One region of the Neptunomonas sp. ABH4_499 genome, then DNA from elsewhere that is predicted to be linked to it. Evidence: predicted binding sites of a transcription regulator. Region 1 holds the regulator's gene; each other region holds the start of a gene.
The links. Region 1 encodes sigma-54, which starts transcription at its own class of promoters, with help from an activator protein. Its sites were predicted from a motif close to TGGCACNNNNNTTGCTNT; they were not measured.
Positions count from the first base shown of each region.

Region 2: ACXAF9_RS14460 (PA2169 family four-helix-bundle protein) is a predicted target of sigma-54. The motif match lies at 2,105-2,122, and genes of this name have one in related genera.
Region 3: ACXAF9_RS10710 (nitrate- and nitrite sensing domain-containing protein) is a predicted target of sigma-54. The motif match lies at 2,705-2,722, and genes of this name have one in related genera.

Region 1 covers NZ_JBSWXK010000006.1:110,044-114,250, reverse strand. Annotated here, with positions in the region: gene lptC (LPS export ABC transporter periplasmic protein LptC) at 1-114, shown strand, start outside; gene lptA (lipopolysaccharide transport periplasmic protein LptA) at 101-601, shown strand; gene lptB (LPS export ABC transporter ATP-binding protein) at 607-1,335, shown strand; gene ACXAF9_RS08025 (RNA polymerase factor sigma-54) at 1,373-2,923, shown strand; gene hpf (ribosome hibernation promoting factor) at 2,965-3,255, shown strand; gene ptsN (PTS IIA-like nitrogen regulatory protein PtsN) at 3,275-3,736, shown strand; gene rapZ (RNase adapter RapZ) at 3,740-4,207, shown strand, end outside.
Region 2 covers NZ_JBSWXK010000014.1:66,278-70,484, forward strand. Annotated here, with positions in the region: gene ACXAF9_RS14455 (NAD-glutamate dehydrogenase) at 1-1,445, shown strand, start outside; gene ACXAF9_RS14460 (PA2169 family four-helix-bundle protein) at 1,583-2,044, opposite strand; gene ACXAF9_RS14465 (DUF1328 domain-containing protein) at 2,165-2,335, opposite strand; gene ACXAF9_RS14470 (hypothetical protein) at 2,579-2,764, shown strand; gene ACXAF9_RS14475 (hypothetical protein) at 2,837-3,097, shown strand; gene ACXAF9_RS14480 (choice-of-anchor K domain-containing protein) at 3,230-3,910, opposite strand.
Region 3 covers NZ_JBSWXK010000009.1:17,744-21,950, forward strand. Annotated here, with positions in the region: gene ACXAF9_RS10695 (NADP-dependent isocitrate dehydrogenase) at 1-1,192, shown strand, start outside; gene ACXAF9_RS10700 (hypothetical protein) at 1,245-1,814, shown strand; gene fldB (flavodoxin FldB) at 1,929-2,435, opposite strand; gene ACXAF9_RS10710 (nitrate- and nitrite sensing domain-containing protein) at 2,774-4,045, shown strand.

The DNA of each region.
Region 1 (4,207 bases):
CGGATTATCAATTCTGATTGGACGGTCAGCGCGAAAGGCATCTCTGTCGATCTGAACTCACACACTTCAGAGCTGAGCACTGACGTTGAAGGGACTTTTTATGTCGACCCTTAATTGGAAAGTTTGGTTGAGCGCCGCACTTTTAACCGCATCCAGTATGGTTAATGCGCTTCCAGAAGACCGTAAGCAACCGATTCACATTTCGGCTGATTCGGCGCAAATTGACGAGAAAGCCGGTGTGACGACTTACACGGGTAATGTGTCTATTACTCAAGGCACTATGAAGATCCGCGCCGCTAAAGTCAGTCTTTACCAAAAAGACCGCGCCGTTGATCGTATTGTGGCTACAGGCTCTCCGGCCAAATTCAGCCAGCAGGCAGCGGCCAATCAGGCCATTACAGATGCCTATGGTAATTCACTTGAATACCTAGTGAAAAAACAAACCATCACTCTATCTGGAAACGCAAAAGTTGAGCAGGAGAAAAACCAGTTCAGCGGCGAGCGAATCGTATACCAGATGGACAAAGCACGTGTGAACGCTTACGGCGGCAAAGACTCAGGTCAGCGTGTTCAGATGATTATTCAACCGAACGGCAACTGAGCATTATGTCACTTGAGTTAAAAGCCACCCATTTGGCGAAGTCGTACAAAAAACGCCACGTGGTACGTGACGTATCAATGACGGTCAAAGCCGGCGAGATCGTCGGTTTACTGGGCCCAAACGGCGCCGGTAAAACCACCTGTTTTTACATGATTGTTGGCTTGGTTAAAGCCGACAAAGGCCAGATCTTCATCAATGATCAAGACATTACGGCCTTCGCCATGCACGATCGTGCTCGTCAAGGTATTGGGTATCTGCCGCAAGAGGCGTCGATCTTTCGAAAGCTGAGTGTCGAAGACAACCTGATGTCGATTCTTGAGCTTAGAAAAGATCTGTCCCCAAGTGATCGTAAAGCCACTCTTGAAAACCTGTTACAAGAGTTCCACATTACGCACATCCGCGACAGCCTAGGCATGAGCCTATCCGGCGGCGAACGCCGTCGTGTTGAGATCGCAAGGGCACTCGCGTCCGAACCTAAATTCATTCTATTGGATGAGCCCTTTGCTGGCGTCGATCCGATCTCGGTCAACGATATTAAAGAGACCGTAAAGCACCTACAATCACGAGGTATTGGGGTGTTAATCACTGACCATAACGTACGTGAAACGTTAGACATTTGTGAAAAAGCGTATATCGTCAGTGAAGGTGTCATTCTAGCCGAAGGCGCACCGGCTGATATTTTAGCCAATGAGCAAGTGAAAGCCGCCTATCTTGGCGAGTCCTTCCGGCTGTAATTGACCGACCTGTGTTATTGGAGTAGATGCGGAGTTTATGAAGCAGTCATTACAACTCAAAATGGGTCAGCACCTGACCATGACCCCACAACTGCAACAGGCGATTCGCTTATTGCAGTTATCAACATTGGACCTTCAGCAAGAGATTCAGTCGGCGCTTGAAAGCAACCCGATGCTGGAGACCAATGAAGAGGGAGATGAGTTAGACTCCAACTCGGCCGGCAACGACAATAACGAGCGCGCTGAGTCCGACGATTACTCACAAGAAGACTACACCGCTCAAGCCAGCGAGACTCAACAAGAGCGCAATGACTCAGCCGAGATGGCTGATACGGCCTCTGTCGATGATCAATGGAACGATGATATTCCAGCGGAGCTCTCAACCGACTCCAGTTGGGACGACACCTTCCAGACCGCGTCCAGCAGCTCAGGCAGTACCACCCACCGTGACGACGATGACTTTATGGAGTCCAACGACACGGCCGAAGAAACCCTGCAAGATCATCTTCATTGGCAGCTCAACCTAACCCGTATGAGCTTAGAAGACCGAATGGTTGCTGAGGCGATCATCGATGCGATCGACCCTGAGGGCTACCTTCGCACCACAACCGAAGAGCTCCTTGAGGATTTCAAACGGCAAGAACCCGAGCAGTTCCAAGACACCGAAATTGAAGAGATCGAAGCGGTATTGCACCGCATTCAGCAGTTTGATCCACCCGGTGTCGGTGCCCGAGACTTGGGTGAGTGTTTAGCCATCCAGCTTAAGCAGTTACCAGAAAAACCGCCGCTGTTTGAGCAGACGCTCCAGCTGTGCCTGAATCACATCCATTTGCTGGGTAGTCGCGATTACAAACAGCTGATGCGTAAGCTGCGCGTCAAAGAGCCACAGTTACAAGCGATGATTCTTTTGATTCAATCGCTGAACCCGCAACCTGGCGCGATGATCTCTTCCAGCCAGGCGGAGTACGTTATCCCCGATGTATTCGTTGAAAAAGTCAAAGGCGTGTGGATAGCCCGACTCAATTCCGATGCATCGCCTAGCCTTCGAATCAACACTCAGTATGCCGACCTCATCCGCCGAGCTGACTCCAGTGCTGATAACACCTACTTGAAGAATCACTTGCAAGAAGCACGTTGGTTTATCAAGAGTTTAATGAGCCGAAATGAAACCCTACTCAAAGTTGCGAGTCAGATTGTTGAAAGGCAGTCGGATTTTCTGGAGTACGGCGAGGAGGCCATGAAGCCAATGGTGTTGCATGACATTGCCGAAGCAGTCGAAATGCACGAGTCCACGATATCGCGTGTGACCACCCAAAAATACATGCATACCCCAAGGGGTATCTTTGAGTTGAAGTACTTCTTCTCAAGCCATGTCAGCACCAATGATGGTGGTGCTGCATCGTCAACCGCCATTCGCGCCGTGATAAAAAAACTGATAGCGGCCGAAAATCCTGCTAAACCTTTAAGTGACAGTAAAATTGCTCAATTACTTGATGCAGAGGGAATCCAGGTCGCTCGAAGAACGATTGCCAAATATCGCGAAGCGATGGGCATCGCCCCTTCTAACGAAAGAAAGCGTCTGGTTTAATAACGACTCACTACGACGAACAATCGTCTAAGGAGACATGTATGCAGATCAATATCACAGGTCACCACTTAGAACTGACAGATGCACTGACCGAATATGTCCACACCAAGTTTGATAAACTGGAAAGGCATTTTGATAACATCACCAATGTCCAAGTGACCCTGAGTGTTGATAAGCAACGTCAAATAGCAGAAGCTGGCATGCACATCGCAGGCGGCGAAGTCTTTGCAACGAGCGAACACACAGATATGTATGCAGCGATTGATGCGGTAACCGACAAACTGGACCGCCAAATCATTAAGCACAAAGAAAAACTCAAGAGCCACAAATAAGTAAGGCGTTACATCACTTATGCCCATACTCTCATTGCTTTCACCTTCAAGAACGCTTCACGCCGTAGAAGGCATTAGCAAAAAGCGCGTATTAGAAACCGCCAGCAAGTTGATTGCAGAATCAGCCGGTGAAGAGGTTGATCAGGATGCTGTATTCACTGGACTCATCGGACGAGAGAGATTGGGCAGTACCGGTATTGGGGAGGGCGTTGCCATTCCCCACTGCCGTCTTGCCGGAATCGATACCGCTATGGGGGCTTTATTTACCCTAAGCGAACCCATCGATTTTGACGCCATCGACCAACGCCCCGTCGACCTGTTGTTCTTTTTACTGGTCCCTGAAGAGGCGTGTGACGAACACCTAGACACCTTGGCCAAACTGGCCGAATCCTTCAGCCAAGAAAGCTGCCGAGCCCAACTTAGAAGCGCGCAGTCCGACGAAGATTTACTGCGCATCGCTCAAACTGTATTTGGAACCTAAAGCATGAAACTGGTGATCATCAGCGGCCTATCAGGATCGGGTAAGAGTTCTGCCCTTCAGGCTCTTGAAGACATCGGTTTTTATTGCATTGATAATCTACCTGCACTACTGATCCCTGATTTGATTCGCCACCTCGAAGAGGAGGCGACAATGAAAAAGATCGCAGTGTGCGTGGACGCTCGAAATCTGACCAGCAACCTCGAAAAGCTGCCGGAGATTTGGCAAGACTTCAAATCGCGCTCCAACATCCAAGCCGAACTTCTGTTCATTGGTTGCGCGCAAGAGACGCTGATCAAACGCTACAGCTCGACCCGTCGACGCCACCCTATGTCGACCAAGAATCGCGGCCTGTCCGAGGCCATTGAATACGAAGAAGCGCTTCTAGAGCCCATCGCAGAGATCGCGGATCTCAAAATCGATACATCGCATATGTCACTGTATGACCTGCGTGATCTGATCAAACTGCGCATA
Region 2 (4,207 bases), on a different contig from region 1:
AAGTCGTGGGCGAAGGCGGTAACTTAGGTTTAACCCAGTTAGGCCGTATCGAATACTCGCTCAATGGCGGTGCGTGTAACACCGACTTTATCGATAACGCCGGTGGCGTGGACTGCTCCGACCACGAGGTCAACATCAAAATCTTGTTGAACCAAGTGGTGGCCGATGGCGATCTGACCATGAAGCAGCGTAACAGCTTCCTGCGTGAGATGACCGATACTGTATCGGACTTGGTTCTGAAATCGAACGATCGCCAAGCGCGTGCGCTGAGTCTGGCGCAAGGCCATGCGGGTAAGTCGTTGGATGAATACGCCCGTCTGATGAATCGCTTAGAAGCCGATGGCCGATTGGACCGCGCACTGGAGTTCTTGCCAGATGAAGCCCTAATGGCGGAGCGTCACCAAGCCAACCGTGGACTGACCCGCCCTGAGTTGTCGGTGTTGATCTCCTACACCAAGGCGGAACTAAAAGAGCAGCTTTCAAGCGCTTGGTTAACGGAAGATCCATTTGTACAGCGTGAGATCTTGGAAGCCTTCCCAGATCAGTTGAACACGCGCTTCCCAGAAGCCGTATCCAACCACCAACTGCGCAAAGAGATCATCGCCACGCAGCTGGCCAACGCCATGGTTAACCACATGGGGATCACCTTCGTGAACCGCATGGAAGAAACCACTGGCCTACCAGCGGATCAAGTGGCGGTTGCTTACCTGATTGCGCGTGAAGTGTTCGACATTAAGAGCCTGTGGCGCGAAGTTGAGCTTTTGGATAACCAAGTGGATACCACCATCCAAGAGCGTATGTTCACGGACATTCTGCGCTTGATGCGTCGTGCCAGCTACTGGTTCCTGCGCAATGTGTGCAACCGTGGCAGCTTCGATGTGAAAGAGGTGATCGACCGCTTCAAACCGGCGGTCGACAGTATTCGCGGCTCGTTTGAGGCCTTGCTCACTGGTGATCTGAAAACCGCGTGGCAGACGTCTCAGTTCCTCTTGGTTGAGGCAGGTGTCAGCGAAGACTTGGCTTCCCGTGTGGCGTGTGCCGAACGCTTGTACTCAGCCCTTGCGATCAGCGAAGTGTCTGGCGATACCGGCCAATCCTTGCTGAACACCGCCGAGGTGTACTTCACACTGGGCGAGCGTTTGCACCTGGATTGGGTCAGCGAGCAGATTCGTCAGTTCAACCCAGAAAACCACTGGCAGTTGCTGGCGCGTGAGGGCTTCAGTGAAGACCTAAATCTGCAGCAGCGTCATCTGACAGCGTCTGTCTTGAGCTATCAAGCGGAGTTGGATGGTGCTGAGCTGGCCAACCATTGGTTAGAACAGCACGACAGTGGTGTGAGCCGTTGGGAGCGCGTCCTGAAAGATCTGCAAAACAGCAGCACTTTGGACAGTGCGACCTTTACGGTGGTGATTCGCGAACTGACAGAGCTATCGAACAAGCTCTGATCGTCAAAGAACCGCTACAGCCGCCGATGCTTTCATGTGCGGTTGTAGCGGCCACAAAAAAGGCTCCACCCGGAGCCTTGTGTTGTGGATCTCTGTCCATGAGACCTTTCGATGCAACAACATTGATTAAGACATGATCAATGCTGAGTTGGTTTCATCGAATGCTTCAGATGGCTCATGCGATCGTGTGTTTGCTGAATTTTCTCAACGTGACGCATCAAACGTAATGACAGCGCTGGGTCTTCGATTTTGCGCGTCGCTTTACGGAAAGTGTGCAGCGCATCGTCTTCCGCTTCTTCCAGTTGTTCCACGTAACGGTAATCGGGCTTATCCGACATCTCGGTAATCACGTTGGTGTATACGTGACGCAGCTTACCAATCACGGTACCGGATGAATCAGGTTTTTCATCCATCATTTCGACGCGACCCTTAAGATCGGTCTCAATTGAGTTGCGAATATCGGCCATCTCCTTGAAAAGTGCTTTCAGAGATGGGTTCTCAACCGACTTAGCCGCATCTTGGTAAAACTCTTTACCATCATGACAAACTGAAATCATATCGTTTACTAAACGGCTATCGTGTGTACCTAACATAGACATGGTGTTACTCCTTTTCAGGGGAAAGATCGATCACCCCAGTACATCGGTGTTACCTTAGGGTGATCATGTATCGTGCAAATTAAGCGTTAAGGGTATTCATCAATGATGAAAATTTGTCACCTAGACACCCTTGCCTCGGACAAGGTGCATAACCACCGAAGCCACCAACAGCACTAAGAAGATAAAGAACAAGATTTTTGCGATACCAGCACTGGCACCTGCGATACCACCGAAACCAAACAAAGCCGCAACGATGGCAACGATAAAGAAGATTAAGGCATAACGTAACATGGCGATTCCTCCGCAGTATTCCATTCAAAGTTGAATTACATAAGCAATAGCGATGAACGTGCCAATATTGATAATTCATTAAAATCAATTTCTTAGGGTTTGTTTGACGACTTTTGACATGCGTGCTTTGCTGAAAGGTTTGAAAAAACCGAAGACAGTTATGTAATTTTTTCCGAACCGTCTTTGTTTAGCATCGATCCGATGTCACCATGCGTATAGATCAAAAAACAGGGAGTGTGCGTGATGCGAGTGTGCTTACTTTTAGGGATGTTGTTCTTCAGCGCTGTGTCACTGGCGGCTAATGAGTCTACATCAGTAACAACGTCTACCGCCGTGATGGGTGCCTCGGTCGAGAGTGTGGATCGAGAGATCGATGTGGAGCAGCCCGTTAAGGATCAGGAATCACCGAACGCATCCTTGGGATACTGAACAGCGCTGGCCAGTATCAATCTTTATCGGTGCAATCCAAGGCTGGATTGGTGTTCTTAGAAGGCAGCGTTGATGATCAGGCGTTTATTCCTTTTGCCGGACGATTCGCGTGAGGTGATCTTCCCACAGGGAGTACCTGTGATCATGCAAGATGAGCGTGAAACTCCAACAGCCTTAGCCCAAGAACACGCGGCCTTACCAACGCAGGCTCGCGACACCCTAGATGAGGATCTGGCTGGGGCTGATCAAGATGATATCAGCACGGATACCGCTGAAATCCGCGAGCAAGCACAAGCCGCGCGAGATCCAGAGGCGGGCAAAAACATTCTCTAAGTCAAACACGGTAAAGAATCAGAAATAAGGCCTTTATGGGTTCATTACTCAATGAAAGGTGAGGGATGCGCAGCAATCATGCTATTTAACAATAATTATGTTGAATAGCATGAAAGCGGCGCGTCAATTTACTTACTTCTTATTTTTGAAGCGTAAGAGGCTTACAAGACCTGTTACGAAGAGTAGCAGAGTAGCAGGTGTTGGTACTTGGTTATTAGCTAAAGTAATTATGCCGTATAGCTGAGATGTAACCGTTTCATCTTCAGGTAACGTGAATGTATTGCTAATGGTTGTGCCATTATCATCGCTAAAGCCTACGAGTTGAAGTGTAAAAAGATCACTTGCTACAAGAAAGTTAGTTGATGAGATAACGTTTAAGATATTTAGAGTATCAGCATCAAGAACAGCATTTCCGGTCGTATTTGGAGTCACATTTAAGTCAAATGTAAATGTGAACAGCTCAGAAATTCCAGTCGGTGTAGTGAAGTCGAGCGCTATGTCCAAAGGCACTGTATCCGCAACACTTCCGCTGTACGTTCTGCCATTTGTGTAAGTCAAATCGGCAATGGCAAAGAGAGCATCTTCGCTTGTTGAGTAGCTAAGTCCATCTACAGTGAAAATATTGGAAGATGAAGACGGTAGTGAACTACCTGTCGTAAAGGTATTAGTACCTACACCTGTATAAACGCCTGTGGAGTCAGGTGTACCGAAGGTTGCTGAAGACGCCCCTTCGAAAAGGGCTGCATTAGAGGCCGTTGAAGCAAGTATTCCGAGTCCGAAAGCGACTGCTTTCATGCTGTTTAAGCGAATCATATGTATTTCCTTTATCCATAAAACGCTAATTAATAGAGATATTTATCGTTATTGGGCATTAGTCTAAGCAAAAATAATGCCGATTATATTAATTCCTTGTTTTTTATAATCTAATTTTGATATGAATAAAAAATTGGGGCGGGGCTGACAAAAATGCTGACATTAATAAAAAATAAGGCTTTAAGATCGACTAAGTTCTTCCGTTGGATTAAGAGTTAAACGTTAACCTCTAGGTTGGTTGTTTCGTAGTCAATCATATTTCGTCAGCTCTATGCTAGAGTGTAGTAAGACCGCAAC
Region 3 (4,207 bases), on a different contig from region 1:
ACCAAGCGACGTTATCGTTGATGCGTCCATGCCTGCGATGATCCGTAGCTCTGGCCAAATGTGGGGCCCAGATGGCAAAACCAAAGATACCAAAGCGGTTATGCCAGAGAGCACTTATGCTCGCATCTACCAAGAAGTGATCAACTTCTGTAAAACCAACGGTGCATTCGACCCAACCACTATGGGTTCTGTGCCTAACGTGGGTCTGATGGCGAAAAAAGCCGAAGAGTACGGTTCGCACGATAAGACATTCGAAATGGCAGAAGACGGTACCATGCGCGTTGTGGATGCAAACGGTACGGTTCTGATGCAACACGATGTTGAGAAAGGCGACATCTGGCGTGCTTGCCAAACCAAAGACATCGCGGTTCGTGACTGGGTTAAACTGGCGGTGACTCGCTCTCGTCAATCCAACACACCGGCTGTGTTCTGGTTGGACCCAGAGCGTGCGCACGATATGGAACTGGCGAAGAAAGTTCGCAAGTACCTAAAAGAGCACGATACAGAAGGCCTAGAGCTGCACATCATGGGCTACAACGAAGCGATCCGCTTCTCGATGGAGCGTATGATCCGCGGTCAGGATACCATCTCTGTTACTGGTAACGTCCTGCGTGACTACCTAACTGACCTGTTCCCAATCATGGAACTGGGTACATCCGCTAAGATGCTGTCTATCGTGCCAATGCTGAACGGCGGCGGTATGTACGAAACCGGTGCTGGCGGTTCTGCACCTAAGCACGTACAGCAAGTTCAAGAAGAGAACCACTTACGTTGGGACTCTCTGGGCGAATTCTTAGCACTGGCAGTTTCTCTGGAAGAGCTGGGCATCAAAGAAGACAACGAGCGCTCTAAAGTGCTGGCAAAATGTCTGGATCAAGCTACCGGCAAACTGTTGGAGAACAACAAGTCTCCATCACGTCGCACTGGCGAGCTGGACAACCGTGGTAGCCACTTCTACCTAGGCATGTACTGGGCTGAAGCGCTGGCGGCACAGACGGATGATAAAGCACTGGCTGATCAGTTCGCTCCGCTGGCGAAAACGCTGAGCGAGAACGAAGACAAGATCATCTCTGAGCTGGCAGCCGTTCAAGGCCAAGCCGCTGATCTGGGTGGTTACTACCACGCTGATCCTGCAAAAGTCTCTGCGGTTATGTGCCCAAGCGCTACGCTGAATGCCGCTCTGAAAGGCTAATATCGCCTCCCTCTGAAAAGAATCAAAAGCCCGGCAATCGCCGGGTTTTTTTGTGCTTGCATCCACTGCTGCTGCCCTTTGTACCACCAGCACCGCTTTTGCAGAACTGGAACTCAACGCCAGCCTCGAACTTGATACGGATACCCGCGATACCACACAAACTGAGTGCGTTTACGATCAAAACGGACATGTTGAATTAGGTGCCGTTGGTACAACTTACCGCGGCGATTACTTTGCGAAAGCCGTGGGAGTGGTGCGTCTTCAAACAGACGGTGGCGAAGTGGATCAAACCGGCTTTGGTATCAACACCGGTATCAACGTGGGTGAAGGCTTCATCAACTTAGCGGCGTCTCGTTTAAAAGATGATGATACCGACCTTGATACAACATCGTTCGCAGCTAACATGACTTATGGAAACTTTGGCTTGGGTTATATGCACTCAAATGCAGAAGTTGCCGGCAGCGATGATCAGAAGGTGAACACCTTATACGCCGCGTACACCATGCCAATTTTGGACCTTGAGAACGCCAGCGTTACTTTTGCTGCGTCCATGTCTAAAGCCAGCAATGTGGCGGATGATAAAGCCAACGCGTTACGCGTACGCTTTAACTACGCGTTCTAAGCACAAGCAAGTGGCGGTCGACCTAGCCCCTTCTGGGTTGGCCATCACTTAGGCACAGGACGTTGATTCCAACAAAAAAGCGGCTCATGGCCGCTTTTTTATAACACTTAACGCTTACAGAAACGCAGGGCGAATCTGATCACACCAGGTGTTGATGCGCTCTTCTGACTGATCACGCTGAGTATCTTCATCCAACGCCAGACCAACAAAATGCTTTTTATCGTCCGTTAGGGCTTTTGACTCATCAAACTCGTAACCCTCAACAGGCCAATGGCCTACAACGGTCGCGCCACGTGCAACGACTTTGTCGTGTAACATGCCCATCGCGTCAACGAACCATTCAGCATAGCCAAGCTGATCACCCAGACCAACAAATGCCGCTGTTTTACCTTCGAAGTCGAAGTTTTCGACCTCTTCCCAAACTTCTTCCCAATCTTCTTGGACTTCGCCGTAATCCCATGTCGGAATTGCAAAGATAAATTGGTCAAACGCATCGATGATATCCAGACCTACATCTTTCACATCAAACAGTTCGGTGTTCTCTTCACCGAGGTTTTGTGCGATTTTAACGGCCACATCCGAGGTATTACCTGTGGTTGACCCGTAAATGATTGCAATCATTCAGTGCCTCTATTTAAAACAGTGCTTTATGAGCTGGTAAATAAGAACGCGGTAGCAATGCCGACAATAAAAACCGATGACAATAGAGTCGTTAGACTGTTTGTGACCAGTGCTTTCATCTGTTGCCTCCTGCGTAGATATCATTTGTGCGATAATCCTATAGCAAGGATCAATAAAACTCAAATGATAATTATTTTCATTATCGAGATCAGTGAAGAATTCGCCCTCTCTGATCGCTACCGCGGCGATTAAAGGCTTAGAGCCGTAATTGGCCAAAGGGTTGCATAATAAATAGGAGATCTTTGCCATCCACCCGAACCGTGTGATCCGAGGTTAAGATGAAGTCCAGAAAAGACACCCCCGAATTTTTTATTTTGGCGGCCAAACAATGCGAGATCGATAACCTAAAAGAGTTAAAAACCAGTTGTCAGTTGGTTGTACTGGTCAGCGACTTAGTGCACGCCTTGCAGCGCGAGCGCGGTATGTCGAATGTCTTTATTAAGTCCGATGGCCAACGCATGCTCGATGCCAGACATCAGCAGATTGTCCAATGTGAAGCCTATGAACGCGCTTTTCGGGAGCACCTTTCCAGCTTAACCCACAAAACAGGGCAGTTGCACAGCAGTGTACGCCTGTTTAACGCCATTTCGTTTGTGCTCCATGCTCTGGACGAACTGCCGCCACACCGCGATGCGGTTGCCCGATTATCCCTAACAGCCGCTGACAATACCCTGTTCATTAGCGAGCTGATCACAGGCTTACTCAACATCATCTTTGAAGCAGCCGACATCTCCACGGACCCAGACACAACCCAATCCTTAGTTGGGCTTTTCAACTTTATGCAAGGCAAAGAGTTTGCGGGCCTTGAGCGTGCCTGGGGCGCCATTGGGTTTGCCGCTGGGCAGTTCTCGGACATTGTTATGGAGCGCCTTAACAACACCCAAGAGAAACAAAACTACTGCTTTAATCAGTTTATTGAGTTCAGCAAGCGCGAGAGCCAAACCGAGTGGGCCAACTTACAAGCGTCTAAACCTTGCCAAGAGTTTGCGCGTTTGCGAGAGATGATCCAAAGCTCCGACCAATCAGCCCTGCCCACGGATTTGAGTGAGGTGTGGTACGACATCGCCACCCTCCGCTTGGATTTAATGCATGAGCTTGAACTGAACTTGATCAAAACCTTGATCAACACCTGTGATGAAAACTTGCAGCGCACCTTGGGCGAGTATAAAAGCCACGAGTACACACTGTCGGCGCTGGCGAATATGCGTGCGCCCACCTCCTCCATTGAATTGGCGGCTGAATCCTCCGATGCAAATAACGATACCGATGAGTCCTTCAGTCACACTCAGCAAAAATCTTTGCTCTCGTTAATTCAGTCTCAGGCGACCCAGCTTAAGGAGATGGAACACGAGCTGGATCGGGCGAAAAAGTCCCTGCACGAAACCAAGGTGATCGAGCGCGCGAAAGCCATGTTGATGCAGTACCAAGGTCTGACCGAAGAGCAAGCGCACCGACAACTGCAAAAAGCGGCCATGAACAGTGACCGCAAACTGATTGATGTGGCTGAAAACGTGTTAAGCGTCTCCAGTGTGATCAAAAAGAACGCATAAGCTGATCATTTAAGTGCAAGGTGGGCGACTCCCCTTGCGCTATTTAGCCTCGCAAAACCCCAACCTTTTGAATCTATTCGTGTATTAAAGTCTGGCCTCTTTTTTGCTAAAGCTTTACTGTTCTGGCTAAAGGCGGCTTGAACACACAATGTTTGCAGTTTG